Regions from separate parts of the Salinivibrio sp. AR647 genome, predicted to be linked through region 2. Evidence: predicted binding sites of a transcription regulator. Region 2 holds the regulator's gene; the other holds the start of a gene.
The links. Region 2 encodes CRP, which controls carbon source genes, mostly activating them, when cyclic AMP is high. Its sites were predicted from a motif close to TGTGANNNNNNTCACA; they were not measured.
Positions count from the first base shown of each region.

Region 1: a site for CRP is predicted at 1,927-1,942, ahead of mlc (sugar metabolism global transcriptional regulator Mlc). Genes of this name have one in related genera too.

Region 1 covers NZ_MUFE01000007.1:166,999-171,214, forward strand. Annotated here, with positions in the region: gene BZG76_RS10530 (methyl-accepting chemotaxis protein) at 1-308, opposite strand, end outside; gene queD (6-carboxytetrahydropterin synthase QueD) at 572-934, shown strand; gene queE (7-carboxy-7-deazaguanine synthase QueE) at 1,117-1,782, opposite strand; gene mlc (sugar metabolism global transcriptional regulator Mlc) at 2,048-3,262, shown strand; gene sstT (serine/threonine transporter SstT) at 3,353-4,216, opposite strand, start outside.
Region 2 covers NZ_MUFE01000009.1:139,713-143,928, reverse strand. Annotated here, with positions in the region: gene BZG76_RS12185 (hydrolase) at 1-158, shown strand, start outside; gene BZG76_RS12180 (YheU family protein) at 306-524, shown strand; gene BZG76_RS12175 (phosphoribulokinase) at 581-1,450, shown strand; gene crp (cAMP-activated global transcriptional regulator CRP) at 1,700-2,332, shown strand; gene BZG76_RS12165 (DUF1338 domain-containing protein) at 2,451-3,242, opposite strand; gene astD (succinylglutamate-semialdehyde dehydrogenase) at 3,253-4,216, opposite strand, start outside.

The DNA.
Region 1 (4,216 bases), on a different contig from region 2:
GATTGCTCAGGATTTCCTGGGCCAAAAAAGCGGGTAATTGCCTCTCCACGGATCACGCGAGCGTCGTCGATGCCTTTGTGTGACAGCATTTTCTCTCGCAACGTATTACGCTGACTGATGGTGCCGGTGAGCATCAGCATATTAAGGCTATCAAAGTAGTTGGACGCTTTATCTAAGGTTTGCTCGCTGACAATCGATGTCATCAAGGCTTTTTGTTGATGCGACTGATAGGCCAGCGAGGTGGCGAGCACAAGAGCGAAAACAAGAAAAAGAGCAAGAAGAATTTTGCTCGCAAGGGTCATACGCATGAGTCAACCATTTGTTATTAATTTATAGAGTTATCAGTTCTAGCCTGTAGCGACTATGTTAAACCGAGAGCGCACTTGTGGCGGTATCCTCATATAAAATGTGTGATTTCATCGACGTAAATCGTCCCAATAATGAGATGGAAACCCGTATTGCGAGGCATTCTGGCCGCACAGACTAACGGGTGTGGTCGGATGAATGCGTTTGAGTCGGCCAGCGAATTTAAGTAGCATGCGGCCTCTTGTTGTTGTTGGAATGAAGTAAAATGACCACTGAGTTGTTTAAAGAATTTACCTTTGAGGCGGCACACCATTTACCGAATGTGCCAGAAGGCCATAAATGTGGGCGTTTACATGGGCATTCATTTACGGTGCGTTTGTATGTAGAAGGCGACGTTGATCCGTATACGGGGTGGGTGATCGACTTTGCCGAAATAAAAGCGGCTTTCAAACCGATTTATCAGCGCCTGGATCACTACTATCTCAATGACATTGAAGGGCTAGAAAATCCAACCAGTGAAGTGCTAGCACATTGGATTTGGCAACAGGTAAAACCGAATCTGCCTCTGTTAAGCCAGGTCATGGTGAAAGAAACTTGTACCGCAGGTTGCACTTATCGAGGTGAGTAACGAAACTCGACGTGAGTAACAATACTCGAGGTAAATAAGAAGCAGTCGAGAGAAATAAAAAAACGCCGAGTAGCAGTGTCCAACTTTATGAAGTCACTTCAGTACTCGGCGTTTTTTGTCGCTTTTTCGACGTGTGCTTTGCTCCATGACGGCGCGATTTATCTTGTCACCGTCATCGTCACTTAGGCGATATTCAAATACTTGTGTGTTTGCACGGATAAACGCCAGCCGCGCGCAATGCAGGTGTCGATGCAAAGTTTGGTTGCACGTGGCTTTTGGCTTACCGGCTGCAGCGCAATGGTTGCACCAGGAGAGGCTGGGCAGGTCTCAAGCAGAATCTCTAGTTGTGTAATGTCCTTTTCTGTCCCCACCGGATGTTTTATCTCATTGGCTCGCGCCATCGCACTGGCGAGAACGGGCAATTTACCGCGCATATTGATTTTGGGCGACACCGTTACCCAGGTGGCTTGGCTCGCATAGACCGTATAGGTGCCACTGGTTTCAATTTGGCATTGGCATCCAGCCTCTTCCAAGGCTTCCGTTAAAGGTACCAAATCATAAAGACAGGGTTCGCCCCCGGTAATCACGATATGCTTAGCGTGATAGCGTTGCGTGATTTCAGTGACGATATCTTCGGCTCCTAGCCAGCACCAAGTCGGTGAATCCTCTGACTTATCAATAATAAAGATCTTATCTTGCTGATCCTTATCATCCGTTTCCCAGGTTTGCTTAGTATCGCACCAGGCACATCCTACTGGACATCCTTGCAAGCGGACAAAAACTGACGGAACCCCTGTGAAGGTGCCTTCGCCCTGGATCGTTTCAAATATCTCGTTGACTCGGTACATGGTGATTAATAGCGATAGAATATGAGCTCCGCATTATGCCAACGAATAAGTTTGAGATCTTGTTTTTTAGCCCGCGATTAGAGGATGAACAGCGTTACTGTTTAGACAGGTTTTGTGAGTTTGTACGCGATTTCAAAGATACAAAGTGACAAATGTCACGTGCTAGCGGCCAATTGCTTCACAATTAGTTCGCGAAGTAAAAAAATTCACCTAAATAGGCGGTGTCAGGGTTTATCGCCACAGCCACGTAGTAATAGGAAAGGGCATGATTATTGGGCAGCCGGGACATATCGATCATATTAAGCGCAAAAATGCGGGCACGATTTATAACTTAATCGACCGTTTTGAGCCTATTTCGCGGATCGAACTCTCGAAACGCAGCCAACTGGCGCCTGCCAGTATCACCAAAATTGTGCGCGAACTGATGGACGCTCACCTTGTAAAAGAGGCGCCGATCCAAGAAACGAGCATGCGCGGGCGTCCAGCTGTAGGGCTTATGCTGGATAACGAAGGCTGGCAATTTTTGTCCATGCGTCTAGGAAGAGGTTATCTCACTCTGGCGCTGCATTCGCTAAGCAGTGAAATTTTGATTCAAGAACGGCATGAATTAACGGTGGTGGCGCAAAGTGCATTACTCACCACCGTGGTCGATCATGTCAATGCGTTTTTCTCTCGTCACCAACAAACGGTGGATCGTGTCACCAGTATTGCGATTTCGCTACCGGGCTTGGTAAATAGTGCCCAAGGCACCGTGATTCAAATGCCGCACTTTGAGGTCGACCATATGCCTCTAGGACCTGTATTACATCGTGAGACCGGTTTACCGGTATTTGTGGGGAACGACACCCGTTCTTGGGCACTAGCGGAAAAGTTGTTTGGTAACGCGAAAGAAGCAGACAGCGCCGTTCTGGTCGCGGTTCACAGCGGCGTTGGGGCCGGTATTGTGCTCGAGGGCAAAGTGCTTCAAGGGCGGATCGGTAACGTTGGCGAGTTAGGTCATATTCAAATTAAGCCCTTTGGTAAGCGGTGTTTTTGCGGTAATTATGGCTGTTTGGAAACGGTCGCAAGCCTGTCCGCGATCTATGAGCAGGTGGAGACATTGCTCAATGAAGGGCATCCGAGTTGCTTGCACGACCAACCCCTCACGATAGAGGCTATATGCGATGCAGCGGTGTCAGGCGATGGTTTGGCCCACCAAGTGATCACCGAGCTTGGGCATCACTTGGGAACCGCCATAGCGATTGTGGTGAATTTATTTAACCCAGAAAAAATATTATTTGGTGGCGAATTCAATCGTGCTAAATCGGTCTTGTATCCTGCGATCATGGAATGTTTAAAAACGCAGACGATTCCGCTGTATAGCAAGTACCTAGTCTTGGAAGAAAGCTATTTCTATACCCAAGCGACGATGCCTGGAGCGGCGATGGTAAAGCAGGCGATGTACGATGGTAATTTGCTGATGAAAGTGCTGGAGGGCTAATCGTTGCCTTGGTTGACAATTAAAAAGCGGTTAAAGAAAAAGCAGGTGTTGATGCACCTGCTTTTTTTTGATCTTGGCTAAGGGCGTTGGTTAGCTGTTTTTACGCGTTTCACCTAAGCATGCCGCCGCAGTAAATACTACGTCGGTTGAGCTATTCAGGCCCGTTTCGGCAGAGTCTTGTAAAACACCGATAGTAAAGCCAATCCCAACCACTTGCATGGCAATCTCTTGTGGAATACCAAACAAATTACACGCGAGTGGGATCAACAATAGGGAGCCGCCAGCAACCCCCGACGCGCCGCACGCGGATACCGCGGCCACCACACTCAACAGCACAGCCGTGGCGATATCCACTTGGATACCGAGTGTATGAACAGCAGCCAGGGTTAATACGGTAATGGTGATCGCCGCGCCTCCCATATTGATGGTGGCACCGAGTGGGATAGAGACAGAATAAGTATCTTCATCTAAATCAAGGCGGCGGCATAGCTGCATATTCACTGGAATGTTGGCTGCAGAGCTACGGGTGAAGAAAGCGGTGAGACCGCTCTCACGCAGGCAGCGAAAAACAAGGGGATAGGGGTTTTGACGCGTTTTGATATACACAATCAGCGGATTTACCACCAAGGCGATGGTTGCCATACTGCCGAGTAGCACCCCCAAAAGGTGTAAATACCCCATCAAAGCATCAAAGCCACTTTTCGCTAACGTGCTTGCTACTAAGCCAAAAATACCCAAAGGCGCAAACCGGATCACAAAGCGGACGATCATCGATACCCCCTCGGATACATCCGAGAAGACACGTTTGGTTTCGTTCGACGCATGATGAAGAGCAATACCTAAGCCAATCGCCCAAGCCAAAATACCAATATAGTTACCACTCATCAACGCGTTAACAGGGTTGTCAACGATATTGAAAAGTAGCGTACTTAATACCTGGCTAATACCCTCTGG
Region 2 (4,216 bases):
TAATCCCAACCTCGCCTCTGCCCGCGAATATTGACTATCAACTGAGCGAGCATGGTGGGCATGTTGGTTTTGTTACCGGCAGTTGGCGCCAGCCACAGTTCTGGCTGGAGCAGTCGGTGCCTCACTGGTTAGCCTCACGCCTTTGCTCGTCCCGTTAAAAAGGGACGCCACGCAAAGCAAAAAAGACCGACGCACATTGATCTACTGCATTGTGTTGAATGATTGGGTAAAATGCGAGCTGATTCACAATATCAGCATCAAGCACCCTAACGTCTCAGCCATAAATCAACAAAAGGTGATGTAGTATGATGGTTCCTTGGCAATCGGTCCCTGAGGAAACACTGACTCGTTTAATCGAGCACTTTGTGTTACGGGAAGGAACCGATTATGGTGAGCAGGAAGTCAGCTTTGCACAAAAAGTGGCGGATGTTCGCCAACAACTGCAATCCGGCGACGCCGTGATTGTGTATTCTGAGTTGCACGAGACAGTGGATATTCGTCGTAAGGAAGCACTCAGATCTTAGCATCGCTGTACGCAATAAACAGCGATACACATTCAGACTGAATGACAGGGCGCGTCATGTCGGCTAAACATCCAATCATCGCGGTCACCGGCTCTTCAGGAGCAGGGACCACCACCACGTCCGAAGCATTCCGTAAGATGTTCCAGATGATGAACATCAAAGCGGCGTGGCTAGAAGGGGACAGTTTCCATCGCTTTACGCGACCGGAAATGGACGTCGAGATCCGTAAAGCACGTGAGCAAGGACGGCACATTAGTTACTTTGGCCCCACCGCCAATGATTTTCCGCGATTAGAGCAGTTTTTCCGTGAGTACGGTGAACTCGGCACAGGCAAATATCGCCGCTACTTGCATACCTTTGATGAAGCGGTGCCCTACAATCAAATGCCAGGGACCTTCACACCATGGCAGGATTTACCCGACAATACCAACGTACTATTTTACGAAGGCTTGCACGGCGGTGTGGTTGATGGTGAGGTCAATGTCTCCCAACATGTCGACCTATTGATTGGTATGGTCCCGATCGTCAACCTTGAGTGGATTCAGAAATTTGTCCGCGATACCCGCGATAGGGGCCACTCACGCGAAGCGGTCACCGACTCAATTGTGCGGTCGATGGACGATTATTTGCATTATATTACGCCGCAATTCTCACGCACTCACATTAACTTTCAACGGGTGCCGACGGTCGATACCTCCAACCCACTGAACGCCAAAGGCATTCCTTCGTTGGATGAGAGCTTTGTGGTGATCCGCTTTCGAGGGATGAAAAACGTCGACTTTCCTTATCTGCTGCAAATGATCACGGGGTCTTTTATGTCACGGCATAATACACTCGTCGTGCCAGGCGGTAAGATGGGCTTTGCGATGGAACTTATCATCCGTCCATTGATTCAGCAGCTAATCGAAAAAGGCAAGATTGGCTAGGGCGTAGCGCATCTATCGTGTATTACTTCTCAAGCCGTGATCTTAGCCACGTTTTTGCCAGGTTTTTAGGCGGTTGGCCTAGATCAAAATCAAGAAATTGCTAACAAAAAAAGATACACTCTTGTTAACATACAGTGAGCTTGTAGCCCGCGCCCAGACTTCGTATTCTGTGCATAGATCTGGTGGGTTACCCCTCAGACAAAGATAGGACGTTGTTGCCGGGCAACACATGCAGAGGAAATAAGTTATATGGTTCCAGGAAAACCTCAAACAGACCCTACACTCGAGTGGTTCCTTTCACATTGTCACATCCACAAGTATCCGTCTAAAAGCACGCTGATTCATGCAGGCGAAAAAGCGGAGACCTTGTATTACATCGTGAAAGGGTCTGTCGCCGTTCTAATCAAAGATGAAGAAGGCAAGGAAATGATCCTGTCTTATCTTAACCAAGGTGATTTTATCGGTGAGCTAGGCCTTTTCGAAGATGATCAGGAGCGTACCGCTTGGGTTCGGGCTAAGTCTCCTTGTGAAGTGGCAGAAATCTCATTCAAAAAGTTCCGCCAACTGATCCAGGTTAACCCTGATATATTAATGCGTTTGTCCTCACAAATGGCGCGCCGTTTGCAAGTGACCAGCCAAAAAGTGGGGGATCTTGCCTTCCTGGACGTCACGGGCCGTATTGCGCAAACCTTGTTGAATTTAGCGAAGCAACCCGATGCCATGACGCACCCTGATGGCATGCAAATTAAGATCACACGTCAAGAAATTGGCCAAATCGTTGGGTGTTCGCGTGAAACCGTGGGGCGTATTCTTAAAATGCTGGAAGAGCAAAATCTTATTTCAGCCCATGGTAAAACCATCGTGGTATACGGTACCCGCTAATCACAGCGCTCTCTGTATTCCCAACCGACGCCCTGGCGTCGGTTTTTCTTTTTAAAACAAAAAAAAGGAAGAGCGAACTCTTCCTTAACTGTGTATGCCTCGTTATATCAGCTATTTATTAGTGCGTGCTCTCAAAAATTTTATCCGCTGAAGCGGCAACAAATCCCTGGTACAACTCACCGTTGGGCAACACATAACGCTTAGCAAACTCATAAAACCCACCTGGAATGGTTTGCGTGCCATCAGAGAAAACAACAGCGACACGGTCAGCCATGGTGGAGGATTGCTCCAGATAAACGGATGCGTCCCCTTTTACTTCACCACCCGCTTCGTTAATTGCAAAGCCATTGTCTCGCAGCTTTTGATTAACCGATTGGCAATGATCATGAGCCTTTAACTGATTGACACTCACCGTGAAATGATTCGCACCATAACCGTGCGCGGCTACCCAGGACGCGTATTCACTCTCCTCAGCAAGCGCTTGATAGGTGGCGCTATCGATGTCCCAAAGCCGCCCCTGATGAAGAAAATCGCTCCCTGTTAGTGACGACGCATCGACTTGTGCCACCAGCTTGTGAACAATGGCTTGCAGCGCAGGCGAGCATTGCTCGACCATCAATTCACTGATAAACACTTTCGGCATCAAAGGATCGGGGTGCTCGAAATGGCAGGCATTGAGCTTTTTCGCTTCAAAGGTATAGTCCCCTTTTTGCTGATAGCCTAGCGCCAGGAAGGGGCGCGCCAAGACCTCAAGCCCAACCTTGGGCAAACCAAATGTCCGCAAGGCAATATGATCATTGATTAAAGGCTGCCCTTCTTCGAGCAAGGCATGTACCTGATGTGCCGATGGGCAAAGACGGTTAATATAGTCTTGCCATAATTTATCGAATAACGCTTGGCCACTGTCCATGTTGGTCTCCTTAATCTTGTTGAGTCGGAATACCGGGGGCGAACGTCTCAGGCAGTACCACCTGCTCCCCTTCCATTGATGCCATGGGATAAGCGCAATAATCGGCGGCATAGTAAGCGCTTGGACGTAAATTACCCGACGCACCTGGCCCGCCAAATGGCGCATCACCGCTTGCCCCTGTCAACTGACGATTACGATTCACAATCCCTGCGCGAATATGATCGAGGAAGTATTGCCATTCGCCCTCGTCTTCACTGATAAGGCCTGCCGACAAACCATAGCGGGTATCATTCGCCTTCGTGATCGCATCAGCCATATCCTGATAGCGCTGCACTTGTAGTAGCGGACCGAAATACTCTTCGTCGGGTAACGCTTGAATGCCACTCACATCTAAAATCCCTGGAGAAATCACCGCATCGTGTAAATGCTCGCACTCTATGACGGGGGTTGCTCCCAGATCGATCAATTTTTGTTGTGTGGCCAAAATCCCCTCGGCGGCAGCCATTGAAATTTGGGCGCCCATGAAAGGTGCGGGATCATCAAACTGTCCGCCCACTCGCACGGTTTTGGTCCATTGTGCTAGGCGAGTCAAGATCTTGTCACCCACTTCTCCCTCAGGCAGTAGCAGGCGGCGTGCACACGTACACCGCTGACCGGCACTGAGGTAGGCCGATTGAATAATGGTGTATACGGTGGCGTCTAAATCACCGAACTGATCACTCACCACCAAGGGGTTATTGCCCCCCATTTCCAGCGCCAGCATTTTATCGGGCTGGCCAGCAAACTGACGATGAAGAATATGCCCCGTATTGGCGCTACCGGTAAACAATAAACCGTCAATACCGCGCGCTTGGGCCAGCGCCTCACCGGTATTGCGCCCACCTTGTACCAGGCTGATCAGTCCTTGCGGTAATCCCGCTTCGAGCCAATAGCCCAAGGTCTTCTCTGCGACTTTTGGCGTCAGCTCAGAGGGT